One region of the Ensifer sp. LBL genome, then DNA from elsewhere that is predicted to be linked to it. Evidence: riboswitches for the same ligand, from Rfam matches in the RefSeq annotation. Region 1 holds a riboswitch; the other holds the start of a gene.

Region 1 (7,579 bases):
AGCTTGAACACCGGCAGCGTCAGCGCGTGCAGGAAGTCGACGACGGGCTCGGCCTTCTTGCCGACCATGGCGAGCGACAGGCCGAAGAGCACGGAGATGAACAGCACCTGCAGAATGTCGCCATCGGCGAAGGCACCGACCAGCGTCGTCGGGATGATACCCATCAGAAAGCCGGTGATCGTCTGCTCATGCGCCTTCTCGGCATAGGTCGTCACGGCCTTGACGTCGAGCGAAGCCGGATCGATGTGCATGCCGGCGCCCGGCTGGACGACATTGGCGACGATCAGGCCGATGATCAGCGCGAGCGTCGAAAACGTCAGGAAATAGATCATCGCCTTGCCGGCGACGCGGCCGACCTTGGCAAGATCGGTCATGCCGGCAATGCCGGTCGCGACCGTCAGGAAGATGACCGGCGCGATGATCATCTTGACGAGACGGATGAAGGCGTCGCCGAGGGGCTTCAGTTCCGTGCCGAGCGACGGATAGAAATGGCCGAGCAGGATGCCGGCGGCGATCGCCACCAGAACCTGGACATAGAGATGGCGATAGAAAGGTGTCTTGCCGCGCGGTTCCGCGGATTGTTCGATAATCATGAGATCCTCCACTGGACCCAGTCCGGCGTCATGCCGGGCCTCCCGGGTCAATTTCCGATGCGCGACAGCGCGGGCTGTCATGAGGATGTCATTTGCAACGGCCGTGCCAGTTCGCCGCGGCAGGAACCAAGCCTTTGAATTGATGAGGATGTTTTGTGCGGGCGGCTTGGTGCGCACAAAGAGTTGAGCGGATTTCCGCACAGCCCATCTGGAAGCCTGAGCGAAAAAATGCACAATTGGGCTATGTTCGATGCCCTCTCCGCCCCCTTCAATCTGGCAGATCTCGACCAGTCGATGCGCCGCACCTGGCTGGTCTTTGCCGGCCTTGCCGTCGCGCTGCTTGTCGCCGCGCTGCTGCTTGCCGGCGAATACGGCCGAAGCCAGGCGCTCGAAACTGTCGATGCCCAGAGCCGGATCGATGCCAATCTGAAGGCCTCGCTGCTGCGCGCCGTGCTCGAGCGCCAGCGCTCGACGCCGCTGGTGCTGGCCGACGATGTCGAGGTGAAGGCGGCCCTTTCGACCCGCAGCCCAGCGGCGCTGCAGCGGCTGGACGAGAAGCTTCAGGCGCTCGCCACCAATACGGATGCCGCCGTCATCTACGTGATCGGCCTTGATGGCGTCGCGGTCGCTGCCAGCAATTGGCGCGAGCCGACGAGTTTCGTCGGCAACGACTATGCCTTCCGCGAATATTTCCGCATGGCGATGCGCGACGGCAAGGCCGAGCATTTCGCCATGGGCAATGTCAGCAAGCGGCCCGGCCTCTATATCTCCCGGCGGGTCCAGGGCCCTAACGGTCCGATCGGCGTCGTCGTCGCAAAGCTCGAGTTCGACGACGTGGAAGCCGAATGGTTCGCCTCCGGCAAGCCGGTCTACGTCACCGACCGGCGCGGCATCGTGCTGATCACCAGCTTCCCCTCCTGGCGCTTCATGACGACGAGGACCATTCCACGCGACCGTGTCGCCGCCATCCGTGACAGCCTGCAGTTCGGCGATGCCTCGCTGCTGCCGCTGCCCTTCCGAGACATCGAGCCGACGAGCGACGGCTCCAGCGAGTTGCGCGCGCTTTTGCCCGGCGACAGCGAACGGCGGTTCCTCCGGGTCGAAACCATGGTGCCGACCACAAGCTGGCGGCTGGAGCAACTGGCGCCGCTCGACGGCGCAATCTCGGCGGCAACCCGCGAGGCCCGGCTGATTGCGCTCGCCCTCCTCGCACCGCTGCTCGCCCTTACCGCCTTTCTCCTGCGCCGCCGCCAGACGCTGGCGCTCGTCTCAGCGCGCGATCGCGCCGCCCGCGACGAGTTGGAAACCCGTGTGGCGGAGCGCACCCATGATCTCAGCCTTGCCCGCGATCATCTCGAAACGGAGATCGCCGACCATCGGCGCACCGGCGAAAAGCTGCAGGCGGTGCAACAGGAGCTCGTCCAGGCGAACCGGCTGGCGATCCTCGGCCAGGTAGCAGCCGGCGTCGCCCACGAGATCAACCAGCCGGTCGCGACCATCCGCGCCTATGCCGACAACGCCCGCACCTTCCTTGACCGGGGCCAGCAGCAGACGGCGGTCGAGAACCTCGTCAGCATCGCCGAACTGACCGACCGGGTCGGCACCATCACCGACGAACTCAGAAGCTTTGCCCGCAAGGGCCGCTTCGTCGCCGAACCGACGCCGATGCGCGACGTGATCGAAGGGGCGATGTTGTTGCTGCGCAGCCGCTTTGCCGGCCGCATGGATGCGATCGTCATCGACCTGCCGGAAAATGGCCTCCGCGTGCTCGGCAGCCGCATCCGGCTGGAACAGGTGCTGATCAATCTTCTCCAGAACGCGCTGGAAGCGCTCGGCGCGCGCGGCGATGCCGAGATCCGCGTGCGCTGCGAGGACAGCACCTCCGGGACGGTTTCGCTCGTCGTTGCCGACAACGGCCCGGGCATTGCCCCGCATATCCGCGAGGATCTGTTCACGCCGTTCAACACCTCGAAGGACGAGGGCCTCGGCCTCGGCCTTGCCATCTCCAAGGAGATCGTCGCCGATTATGGCGGCGATATCACCGTCGACACCAGCGACAAGGGCACCGTCTTCACGGTTCGCCTGAAGAGGGCCTGAGCGATGCAGCCGACCGTCTATCTCGTCGACGACGATACCCATCTGCGCAAGGCGATGACGCAGACGCTGGAACTCGCCGGCCTCACCGTCATCCCGTTTGCCAGCGCCGCCGAAGCGTTGAAGACGCTCGATGCCAATTTCGACGGCATCGTCGTCAGCGATATCCGCATGCCGGGCATCGACGGCCTCGCCTTCTTCCGCCGTATCGAAGCCTTCGACGCAGACCTGCCGGTGATCCTGGTGACCGGTCATGGGGATATCCCGATGGCGGTGCAGGCGCTTCAGGACGGCGTCTACGACTTCATCCCAAAACCCTTTGCCGCCGATCGGCTGGTGCAAAGCGTGCACCGGGCGCTCGAAAAACGCCGGCTCGTGATGGAAAACCGCGCGCTGAAGCGGGCCGCAGAGACGGCCGGCGACAGCCTGCCGCTGATCGGCCAGACGCCAGCCATGGAGCACCTGCGCCAGACCATCCGGCACATCGCCGATACCGATGTCGACGTGCTCGTCGCCGGCGAGACCGGCAGCGGCAAGGAGGTGGTGGCGACGCTGCTTCACAATTGGAGCCGCCGCCGTAACGGCAACTTCGTGGCGCTGAATTGCGGCGCGCTCCCCGAAACGGTCATCGAAAGCGAACTCTTCGGCCATGAACCGGGCGCCTTCACCGGCGCCTTGAAGAAGCGTATCGGACGGATCGAGCATGCGAGCGGCGGAACGCTGTTCCTCGACGAGATCGAGGCGATGCCGCCGGCAACGCAGGTGAAGATGCTGCGCGTTCTGGAAGCGCGTGAGATCACGCCGCTTGGCACCAACCAGGTTCGTCCGGTCGATATCCGCGTCATCGCGGCCGCCAAGATCGATCTTGGCAATCCGGCGGAGCGTGGCGATTTTCGCGAGGACCTCTACTTCCGATTGAACGTCGTGACGCTGTCGATCCCGCCGCTGCGCGAACGCCGTGACGATATCCCGCTACTCTTCTCGCACTTCCTGACCCGGGCGGCCGAGCGCTTCAAGCGCGACGTGCCGATGATCTCTCCGGCCGTACAACGGCATCTGATGACGCATGCCTGGCCGGGCAATGTGCGTGAACTCTCGCATTTTGCCGAGCGGGTGGCGCTTGGTGTGGAAGGTCCGCTGGGCCAAACGGTTGCGCCGGTCGAACAACCCGGATTTGCGCTGCCGGAACGGCTTGAACGCTACGAGGCGGAGATCCTGAAGGAGGTGCTGCGCGCCCAGCGCGGCGACGTCAAGGCGACGATCGAGGCGCTCGGCATCCCGCGCAAGACCTTCTACGACAAGCTCCAGCGCCACGGCATCAACCGCGCCGACTATGCCGAGCGGACAGCACCGGAAAAGGCCGGCCGCTAGCGCCAAATTCGAATCCGAAAACACACGCACTAGGTGCATCTTTGTCGACAGGCGAATTCACGCTTGACGACCCGGGCCGTTCGATGGCTATGATCTAGGCATTCACCAGGGGGGTCCCGCAAGGGGCTGAGATTCTGCTGGATGGCCGGCTTGCCGGCTATAGCGCAGTGACCCGTTGAACCTGATCCAGTTCATACTGGCGTAGGGACGGTGCAGATATCGAAGCCAGGATTCCGTGCGGTGAGCACCTGGCGGAGCGTCTTTCATCTTTCCGGCATCAGAACTGGGTCTCCAATCGCAAACTTGGAGCCTCGTCATGAATATTGCCACCAAACCCGCAGCCCTCACGGTCACGCAAGGCCCGCTTCCGGCCTCCCGAAAGATCCACAAGCCGGGCGTTCTTCATCCGGATATTCGCGTGCCGATGCGCGAGATTGCTCTGCACCCGACCTCGGGCGAGCAACCGGTCACGGTCTATGACTCCTCCGGCGCCTATACCGCCGACGGTGCCGAGATCCGCATCGAGGACGGCCTGCCGCGGCTGCGCCGCAACTGGATCGTCGACCGCGGCGATGTCGAGACCTATGAGGGACGGACGGTTCGTCCCGAAGACAACGGCTTCGTGAGCGGCGACCGCCTGACGCCAACCTTCCCGTTCCAGCATGCGCCGCTGAAGGCCACGGGTGGCCGGGCAGTGACGCAGCTTGCCTATGCCCGCGCCGGCATCATCACGCCGGAGATGGAGTTCGTGGCGATCCGCGAGAACCTCGGCCGCGACGCGGCGCGCGCGAAGGCCCGCGACGGCGAAAGTTTCGGCGCCCACGTTCCCGATCACGTGACGCCCGAATTCGTGCGCCAGGAAATCGCCAGCGGCCGCGCTATCCTGCCCGCCAACATCAACCATCCGGAATCCGAACCGATGATCATCGGCCGGAACTTCCTGGTGAAGATCAACGCCAATATCGGCAACTCCGCCGTCACCTCGTCGATGGCCGAGGAAGTCGAGAAGATGGTCTGGGCGACGCGCTGGGGTGCCGACACGGTCATGGACCTTTCGACCGGCCGCAACATTCACAACATCCGCGAATGGATCATCCGCAACTCGCCGGTTCCGATCGGCACCGTGCCGCTCTACCAGGCGCTGGAAAAGGTCAACGGCATTGCCGAGGACCTCACCTGGGAAGTCTATCGCGACACCCTGATCGAGCAGGCCGAACAGGGCGTCGACTATTTCACCATCCATGCCGGCGTCCGCCTGCACTACATCCCGCTTACCGTCGATCGCGTCACCGGCATCGTCTCGCGTGGCGGCTCGATCATGGCCAAGTGGTGTCTGCATCATCACCGCGAGAGCTTCCTCTACGAACATTTCGAGGAAATCTGCGACATCTGCCGCGCCTATGACGTCTCCTTCTCGCTCGGCGACGGCCTGCGCCCGGGCTCGATCGCCGACGCCAATGACGCGGCACAATTCGCCGAACTCGAAACGCTCGGCGAACTCACCAAGATCGCCTGGGCCAAGGATTGTCAGGTGATGATCGAGGGCCCCGGCCACGTGCCAATGCACAAGATCAAGGAGAACATGGACAAGCAGCTCGCCGTCTGCGGCGAGGCGCCGTTCTACACGCTCGGACCGCTGACGACGGACATCGCACCCGGCTACGACCACATCACCTCGGGTATCGGTGCTGCGATGATCGGCTGGTTCGGCACAGCCATGCTCTGCTATGTCACGCCGAAGGAGCATCTCGGCCTGCCTGACCGCAACGACGTCAAGGTCGGCGTCATCACCTACAAGATCGCCGCCCACGCAGCCGACCTCGCCAAGGGGCATCCGGCAGCCCAGGTGCGCGACGACGCGCTGTCGCGCGCCCGCTTCGAGTTCCGCTGGGAGGACCAGTTCAACCTCTCGCTCGACCCGGAAACAGCCCGCAATTTCCACGACGAGACCCTGCCGAAGGAGGCGCACAAGGTCGCGCATTTCTGCTCCATGTGCGGCCCGAAATTCTGCTCGATGCGGATCTCGCACGACATCCGTGCCGAGGCGCAGAAGGAAGGGCTGGAGGCGATGGCCGCAAAATACCGCGAGGGCGGCGACCTCTACATGCCGGTGGAAGAGGCGGCTGGCGCGGCCGAGTAGGCGGCAAAGCCCATTGAAGGGGCCGGTCACGGCCCCTTCAATTCGCTCAGGATCTCCCGGTGTTCGCCAACGGTCTCCTCCTCCTTCTTCATGTTCGGGTTTGACCAGAGTGGGAGGCGCGCTACCGACCCGCCCAATCGGCGAACGCGCCCCCCTGTCGAACCCGCGATCATCGGCGTGTTGCGGCCACCGCCATGGGCCCGCACCTTGCGCGGCACCCGAATAGCTTGTCCCCGCGTCGATTGAACGGTATGCAAGGCACTCGCAAAAGTCGCTGTCGCCGAAATTCATTCGCGACGCGCTGCAGTCCTATGACGCGCAGAAGGTGTTGCAGAACGACGCAACAACGCCGTTCGCACAAGGAGAAAGACTTGAGGACACGCCTGCTGAGACTGACGGCCCTGTCCATCGGGGTCCTTGCATTCGCAGGCGACCTGCCGCGCGATGGGAGCTTTACCGCGGGCCTTTCCTGGATTTCCGCCGCCCATGCGGACGACGCCAATACCGGCGGCGGGAATGGTGAAGGTGCTCCGGGCGGCGGCGACCAAGGCGGCGAAAACGTCGGGAGCGGCGGCACCGAGGGTGGCGGTGACGGGAGTGGCGGCAACTGGGGCTCCGGCGACGGTAGCGGCGCAGGCCCTGAGCCCGGCCTTGAGCCCGGCGGTACCGGCGCAGGCGGCGGAGGTGCTGCCGTCATCGATCGCAACAGCCACAGCGAGCCCCACTCATCGATGCGCGACTCGCGGGATTACGGACCTGGCGGCAGCACTTGGCACGGCGGCAGCAGCTTCCTGAACCTGTTCCGCCAGACGCCGGAACGGCGCGGCGAAGGGAGCCAGCCTCAATCGTCTGCCCGGCAGAAGACAGTTCACACGAATTGAGAGCCTTGAAGGGAGGTCAACTTCGTTGCAACGAAGGCGGGCCTGCGCTCCTTCTCGAAACCGGACTTCGGATGTGCGTGCAGGAACGGTTTCTGACGCGCGAGAACAGATCAGCGGGGTCAGAATATTACGTTCGAGATACGTCTATCCCGATTGCGACCTGCCCGAGTAAGGCGGCGGAGCCATGGATACAGAGCCTCGTCATTCTCGTCGTGAATCTTCCTAACTTCCTTTCCAGCCGCTGCAAGCAATCCGCTCGACCACATCGAGCAGCACGTTGGCGCCGGCCACCAGATCATCCGGGTCGGTGTGCTCGCGCGGATTGTGGCTGATGCCGTCGCGGCTCGGGACGAAGATCATCGCCGTCGGGGCGATGCGGGCGAGCATCTGCGCATCGTGGCCGGCACCCGAAGTCATGCGCCGGCTTTTGAGGCCTCGTGTGCGTGCCGACGCCTCGATGGCCGCGACGATGGCCGGATCGAAGACCACCGGCTGGAAGC
Region 2 (7,579 bases), 130 kb from region 1:
CGATCGGCGCGCACCAGGGCATCAGCACCTTGCAGCCGGCTTCGACGAGCCGCTCGGCAACCACCAGATCATCCGTGGTGTAGGGAAAGACCTCGAACCCTTCGGCCGAGAGGATGCGCGCCGCCTCGACCAGCCCGAAGACATCGGGCTGCAGCGTGTCGTGGTGGCCGATCACTTCGAGCTTCAGCCAATTGGTGCCGAAAACCTCGCGTGCCATCTTGGCCGTCAGCACCGCCTCGGACACCGAATGGCAGCCGGCGGTGTTCGGCAGCATGTGCACCCCGAGCGCCCGGATCAGTTCGAAGAACGCGCCGCCCTGGCGGCCCCCGGCAGTTTCGCGCCGAAGCGAAACCGTGACGATTTCGGTGCCCGAGGATCGCACCGCATCTTCGAGCACGGCGGGGGAGGGATAGCGGGCGGTGCCGAGAAGCAGTCTCGAGCGCAGGTCCTGTCCATAAAGCGTCAGCATGTCTCAGCCTCCTTTCATCGGCGAGAGAATTTCGATGCGGTCCCGGTCGCAAAGCGCGTGACCCGAACGGTCGGCTCGGTGCACCAGTTCGCCGTTGACGGCGGTGGCGAGCCAGTCGCCCTCGAAATCGAGCACGGTCAGAAGCTCGGCGAGGGTGGCGACGGCGAGGTCGTGATCCTCGCCATTGACGGTCAGTCTCATGCGGCATCTCCCTTCAGGTCCCGCGCAAGGGCAAGGTCGGCTGCTTCCGCCGCCACGGCCGGCGAAAGCAGGAAGCCGTGGCGGTAAAGTCCGTTGATCGTGATGGTCTGCCCGGCGCGCAGGGCGCGCGGCAGGTTGTTGGCGAAGGCGGGGCGGACGCCGGCGCCGGTTTCGACGAGGCGCGCTTCGCCGAAGGCCGGATGCAGCGCATAGGCGGCGTTCAGCAGTTCCATGAGGGAACGGGCGGTGATCGGTCCGCCGTCATCCGTCTCGATCATCGTCGCCCCGCACATGAAGAGGCCGCCGCCGCGCGGCACGATGTAGAGCGGGATGCGCGGATGAACGAGCCTGACGGGCCGCGACAGCTCCACGTCGCTTGTCTCAAGGTAGAGCATTTCGCCGCGCACGCCGCGCAGGCCGGGCGTGTCGCCGATGCGTGCCGCACCGGTGCAGTCGGCGACGAGATCGTGGTGTCCGTTGTCGCTCGCCTCGGCGACGAAGGCGATGCCGCGATCGACAAGCTTCTGCCGCAGCCGGGCGAGCGCCCGGCGCGGGTCGAGATGCGCCTCGCCCGGAAAGAACAAGGCCTCGCGGAAGCGCCCGGAAAGTGCCGGTTCCAGCCGTTCGATCGCCGCGGTGTCGAGCCATTCGAACCCGGAGGTGCGCGAGGCGAAGCGCCTGAGTTCGCCGGCGTCCCGTGGCGGGGCGACGACCAGCGTGCCGTTGCGGGAAACTTCGCCTGGCAGGACGTCGTCCCACCAGTCGATGGCGCCGATGCCCTTCGTCAGCACCGCCTCTTCGGCGCTTTCGCGCTCGCACCAGGGCGCCAGCATGCCGCCGGCAAACCAGGAGGCCGCGCCGGCAAAGCCTGGCTCTTGCTCGACGACCGTCACCGCGACACCGCGGGCGCTGAGTTCATGGGCCAGACAGAGCCCTGCGACGCCGGCACCTTTGACGAGGACCCGCATCGCTCAGCGCTCCCGTGTGGCGCGAACGGGCCGTCGTAGGCAACGAAGCTGGATGGTGTTGGCGGTGTGCATGCCGAGGCTCCAAAGGTGGAGACCCAGTTCACGAGCGGGGGAGGGGAAGGACGCCCTGCCGATTGATCCGTCACGTGAGCGCGACGTTTGCGGCAGCGAATCTGCACCGTCCCTACGCCAGTATGAACTGGATCAGGTTCAACGGGTCACTGCACCGCGCAACCGCATAGCAGAATCTCAGCCCCTTGGCGGGACACCCCTGGTGAATGCTCCAAGCTGACCGCTCGGGGCCGTTTTTGTCAAGAGCCAGCATTCGTGCTGACCGTGATCTGACTGACGAAAAAATTATCTATAATTTTGCGGCGAGAAAGCGCAGGCGTCGGTGGCGCGATGGAAGGAAGGGGGCGGGCCGACCGGAGTGAAGCTTGGAATACCGGAAAAGTCCGGACTCGTAGTGGTTTTGTTGGCGGCGTGCGCGAGACTTCGGCGCTGACGCGCGAGTGATTGATTGTCGGCTCTCGACCGGTGCCGACGGCGTCCGGATCCTCATGCGATCCCAAAATACAACCAGAAGAGTATGTCATGTAAACATTTCTTCCCTTGGGTGCTTGTCAATTTTCGTGTCCGACAAAATTATAGATAATATTGGATTCTATCTATTTTGCGATCGTGAAGACCTGGAGGACGAGCTGAAATGCTGGACGAAAACCGACCGACTGGTGCTGATTTTATCCCGGGCGACACCGCCCAATCCCGCTGGACCCAGGCGGAAGCGGAGAAAATCTATAATCTGCCGTTCAACGATCTGCTCTACCGCGCCCACACGGTCCACCGTGCGCAGTTCGATCCCACCGCCATTCAGATGAGCCGGCTGCTCTCGATCAAGACCGGCGGCTGCGCCGAGGATTGCGGCTACTGCAGCCAGTCTGCCCACTACCCGACCGGGCTCAAGGCATCGAAGCTGATGGAGGTCGAGCGTGTGCTTGCCGAGGCGCGAAAGGCGCGCGACAGCGGCGCGACCCGCTATTGCATGGGGGCCGCGTGGCGCAGCCCGAAGGACCGCGACATGGATGCCATCGTCGCCATGGTCGAGGGTGTACGCGCGCTCGGCATGGAAACCTGCATGACGCTTGGCATGCTGACGCCGGCCCAGTCTGCGCGGCTTGCCGAGGCTGGGCTCGATTACTACAACCACAATGTCGATACGTCCGAACGCTTCTATAGCGAGATCATCACCACTCGCAGCTTTGCCGACCGGCTGGAGACGCTGGCCAATGTCCGCGACGCCGGCATCAAGGTCTGCGCCGGCGGCATCCTCGGCATGGGCGAGACGGCCGACGACCGGATCTCGATGCTGGTGACCCTCGCCAACCTGGCCGAGCCGCCCGAGAGCGTGCCGATCAACATGCTGATCCCGATCCCGGGCTCGAAGCTGGCCGATGCAGCACCCGTCGATCCGATCGATTTCGTCCGCACCATCGCGCTTGCCCGCATCCTGATGCCGCAATCGCATGTCCGGCTTTCGGCCGGACGCACCGACATGAGCGACGAGACGCAGGCGCTCTGTTTCTTCGCCGGCGCCAATTCTATTTTCGTCGGCGAAACTCTGCTGACCGCCGACAATCCCGGCGAGGACCACGATGCAGCGCTCTTCCGGCGGCTGGGGCTGAAGCCGATGGCTCCGCCGGCAAGGCAGGACGCGGCGGAATGACCGCGGGTCTTTTTGCGCGCCATGAGAAGACGCTGGAGAGCCTCGAACACAGGGGCCGCCGGCGCGCTCTTGCCCCCGCCGGCGGAGTGGATTTCACCTCGAACGACTATCTGGCGCTCGCCGCCTCGCCGCGGCTGAAGGCGGCGATAACGGCCGCCATCGCGCGCGGCGTGCCTGTCGGCTCCGGCGGCTCACGGCTGTTGCGCGGCAATCACGAAGAACACCAGGCGCTGGAGACGGAAGCGGCCGCCTTCTTCGGCGCCGAACGGATGCTCTTTTTCGGCAGCGGCTATGCCGCCAATGCTGCCTTGTTTTCGACGCTGCCGCAGCGGGACGATCTCATCGTCCATGATGCCCTGATCCATGCGAGCGCTCATGAAGGCATCGCGGCAAGCAAGGCCGATGCGGTGGCAGCAGTGCACAACGATGTCGGCGCCTTTGCCGATGCCATCGAAAAATGGCGCCGGGCCGGCGGAGCGGGGCGCCCGTGGATTGCCGTCGAAAGCCTCTATTCGATGGATGGCGATCGCGCGCCGCTCGCCGACCTCTTAGCGCTTGCCGCGCAGCATGACGGCTTTCTCGTCATCGACGAGGCGCACGCGACCGGCGTCTTCGGACGGGAAGGTCGCGGTCTGGCGGCGGAGTTGGAAGGCCGGGAGAACGTCGTCGTGCTGCACACCTGCGGCAAGGCGCTCGGTGTTTCCGGCGCGGTGGTCGGGGCGAGCGCCGTCCTTTGCGACTATCTCGTCAACCGCGCCCGCAACTTCATCTACTCCACCGCACCTTCGCCGCTCGTTGCGGCCGCGGTGCGCGAAGCGCTCGCAGCCCTCGTCGACGAGCCGGAACGCCGCGCCGCATTCGAGGGCCTCAGATCCTTCGCCAACCGGGCGCTCGTCGAGACGCTCGGCATCGAAGGCAGCGGCTCGCAAATCCTGCCCATCCCGATCGGCGACAACGGCCGAGCGCTCCGCATCGCCGCCCGCATGCGCGCCGAGGGTTACGATATCAGGGCAATCCGCCCGCCGACGGTGCCGGAAGGCACCGCGCGTCTTCGGATCGCCATCACGCTCAACGTCGACCAGTCTGCAATCGCGCAGATGCTACAGCAGTTGAAAATCGCGATCGCCAAGGAGCGGCCATGAAAACCCGTATCGTGGTCACCGGTACCGACACCGGTATCGGCAAGACCATCTTTTCCGCGGCGCTTACCGATGCGCTCGACGGCTGCTACTGGAAGCCTGTGCAGTCGGGCCTCGACGAAGAAACTGACAGCGAAACCGTCGCCCGGCTTGGCCGGTTGTCGGCCGACCGCGTCCTGCCTGAAGCCTACAGGCTCGCAACACCGGCCTCGCCGCACCTCTCGGCACGGATCGACGGCGTCACCATCGCTCCGGACCATCTGTCCCCGCCCGCGGTGGACCGATCGCTGGTGATCGAGGGCGCAGGCGGGCTTCTGGTGCCGCTGACGGAGCGCATGGTCCTTGCGGATGTCTTTGCGCGCTGGCAGATCCCGGTGGTTCTCTGCGCCCGCACTGGGCTCGGCACGATCAACCACACCCTGTTGTCGCTCGAAGCGCTGCGCTGCCGCGCCATTCCCATCCTCGGCGTCGCCTTCATCGGCGACGCGCAGGAGGACAGCGAAGCGGTCATATCCGAACTTGGCGCCGTGCGGCGTCTCGGCCGGCTGCCGCGGCTCGACGCGCTGACGCCCGACCCCCTGCGCCGCGCCTTCGCTGAAAATTTCAACATCGCCGATTTCCTGGAGGTGTCGGTATGAGAAACACCGCCGTCTGGTATCCCTTCACCCAGCATGCGCTGGAACCGGCGATGCGCCGCATCGTCGGCACCGAGGGCGCCTGTCTCGTCGACGAGGACGGCGCGTCGATCCTCGACGCGATTTCGTCCTGGTGGGTCATCACCCACGGCCACCGTCACCCCACCATCATGGAGGCGATCCGCAGGGCTACGGAAACCTTCGACCAGATCATCTTCGCCGAATATACCCACGCGCCGGCCGAGGAACTCGCGCGCGGGCTGATCGAGATCGCACCGCCCGGGCTCGCCCATGTGTTTTATTCCGACAGTGGTTCGACCGCGGTCGAGGTCGCGCTGAAAATGGCGCTCGGTTTCTTCCACAACAACGGCCGGCCGCGAAACCGCATTTGCGTGCTGGAGCACGGTTATCACGGCGACACGATCGGCACCATGTCGGCGGGCGAAAGAGGCGTTTTCAATGCCGCCTACGCGCCGCTGCTCTTCGCTGTCGATCGCCTGCCCTTTCCGGAGCCGGGCCGGGAGCAGGCGACACTCGACGCCTTCGAGCGGGCTTGCGCCTCCGGCGAGGTCGCCGCCCTGTTGGTTGAGCCTCTGCTGCTTGGCGCCGGCGGCATGAAGACTTACCCCGCCTCCGTGCTGTCCGAGCTGAAACGCATCGCCGAACGGCATGGCAGCCTGCTGATCGCCGACGAGGTGATGACCGGTTGGGGGCGGACGGGCAGCCTGTTTGCCTGCGAGCAGGCCGGTATCACGCCCGATATTCTCTGTACCTCGAAGGGGCTGACCGGCGGCGCGCTTCCCCTGGCCGCGACGCTTTGCAGTTCGGAGATCTTTACGGCGCATCTTTCGGCCGACCGGCGCAAGACCTTCTTCCATTCGAGTTCCTACACGGCCAACCCGATTGCTTGTGCCGCGGCACTCGCCAATCTCGCCGTCTGGAGACAGGAGCCGGTAGAGGCGCGCATCGAAACCTTGGGCGCACACCAGCATCGGCATCTGGCGCGCTTCGCTGATGATCCGCGCTTCGCCGACGTCCGCCAGCTCGGCACCATTACGGCCCTCGATCTCGTGGTGCCGTCCGGCGGTTATCTCGCCGAGGTCGGCCCGCGGCTCCGGGCGTTTTTCCGTAAGCGCGGTTTGCTGATCCGTCCGCTCGGCAACGTCATCTATCTGATGCCGCCCTATTGCGTCACCGATGCCGATCTTGGGCGGGCCTATGACGCGATCGACGAGGCGGCGTCGCTCTTCGGGGCAGGGCAGCTATGAGGCCCGCTCGCTCCTCCCGGATCGCCGGTTTCGGCCATGCGGTGCCGGAACGGCGTGTCGCCAATAGCGAGATCGAGATGACGCTCGGGCTTGAGCCCGGCTGGATCGAGCGCCGCACCGGCATTCGCGAGCGGCGCTGGGCCGCGCCTGACGACACGCTTTCGGGGCTTGCGGCAAAGGCGGGCAAAATGGCGCTCGACGATGCCCGCACGCCATCCGGCGATATCGCCCTGGTCCTGCTTGCGACCTCCACGCCGGATCACCTGCTGCCGCCGTCCGCTCCCCTGCTTGCCCACCATCTCGACCTTTCGAATGCCGGCGCGATCGACCTTGCCGGCGCCTGTTCTGGCTTCCTCTACGCCCTGACGCTCGCCGACGGCTTCGCGCGGGCGCAGGGAAAGCCGGTGCTGGTGGTGGCCGCCAACATCTTGAGCCGCCGGATCAACCCGGCCGAGAGGGCGAGCGCCGTGCTCTTTGCCGATGCCGCCGGTGCCGTCGTCGTCGCTCCCTCCGATGATCCGAAAACCGGTCTGCTCGGCGTAGACCTCGCCGCCGACGGCAGCCGCTACGACCTGATCTCGATTGCCGCCGGCGGCAGCAACAGGCCGTTTTCTGCCGACACCAGGCCGGAGGATCTGCTGATGACGATGCGCGACGGGCGCGAAATGTTCGCGCAGGCGGTGGAGATGATGACGGCCTGTGCCGTCAACGCCATGGACGCCGCCGGCTGCGTGGCTCCGGACATCAGCCGCTTCGTGCCGCACCAGGCCAATGCCCGCATATTCGACGCCGTCTGCGACCGGCTCGGCATCGCGCCGTCGAAAACGGTGCGCACGATCTCGGACTACGGTAACTCGTCGGCCGCGACCATTCCGCTGTCGCTATCCCTGTCGCACCGGCAAAAGCCCTTCATCGCCGGCGAAAAGCTGTTGCTGACGGCGGCCGGCGCGGGGCTTGCGGGAGGGGCGGCGGTGCTCGCGATCTGATGAGGCGCCGAGGATGGCAACACCCCGTATCGCGAGGCGCGGCTTAATGTCAGCGCGTTGAGGGCGCAGCGCACGAGCCGCGCGTCATCAGCTTTGGCTGCAGCTTGTATTCCTCCTGCAGTGCATGGCTGCCGAGCACGCCTTCAAGCGCCAGCCGGGCGATCTCGTCGATTGGCTGGCGAATGGTGGT

Evidence for each region. A riboswitch is a leader RNA that binds a small molecule or an ion and turns the genes downstream of it on or off. The one in region 1 is predicted to bind thiamine pyrophosphate.
Region 2: another riboswitch for thiamine pyrophosphate. It lies ahead of thiO (glycine oxidase ThiO); the one in region 1 lies ahead of thiC (phosphomethylpyrimidine synthase ThiC).

What each region holds. Positions count from the first base shown of each region.
Region 1 is NZ_JBNDJY010000002.1:217,307-224,885, forward strand. It holds gene OKW20_RS08305 (dicarboxylate/amino acid:cation symporter) at 1-593, opposite strand, end outside; gene OKW20_RS08310 (ATP-binding protein) at 822-2,690, shown strand; gene OKW20_RS08315 (sigma-54-dependent transcriptional regulator) at 2,694-4,058, shown strand; TPP riboswitch at 4,156-4,284, shown strand; gene thiC (phosphomethylpyrimidine synthase ThiC) at 4,375-6,198, shown strand; gene OKW20_RS08325 (hypothetical protein) at 6,570-7,079, shown strand; gene OKW20_RS08330 (Zn-dependent hydrolase) at 7,302-7,579, opposite strand, start outside.
Region 2 is NZ_JBNDJY010000002.1:352,117-359,695, reverse strand. It holds gene OKW20_RS08925 (thiazole synthase) at 1-469, opposite strand, end outside; gene thiS (sulfur carrier protein ThiS) at 473-670, opposite strand; gene thiO (glycine oxidase ThiO) at 667-1,638, opposite strand; TPP riboswitch at 1,802-1,921, opposite strand; gene bioB (biotin synthase BioB) at 2,345-3,361, shown strand; gene OKW20_RS08905 (8-amino-7-oxononanoate synthase) at 3,358-4,503, shown strand; gene bioD (dethiobiotin synthase) at 4,500-5,138, shown strand; gene OKW20_RS08895 (adenosylmethionine--8-amino-7-oxononanoate transaminase) at 5,135-6,403, shown strand; gene OKW20_RS08890 (beta-ketoacyl-ACP synthase III) at 6,400-7,389, shown strand; gene OKW20_RS08885 (LacI family DNA-binding transcriptional regulator) at 7,439-7,579, opposite strand, start outside.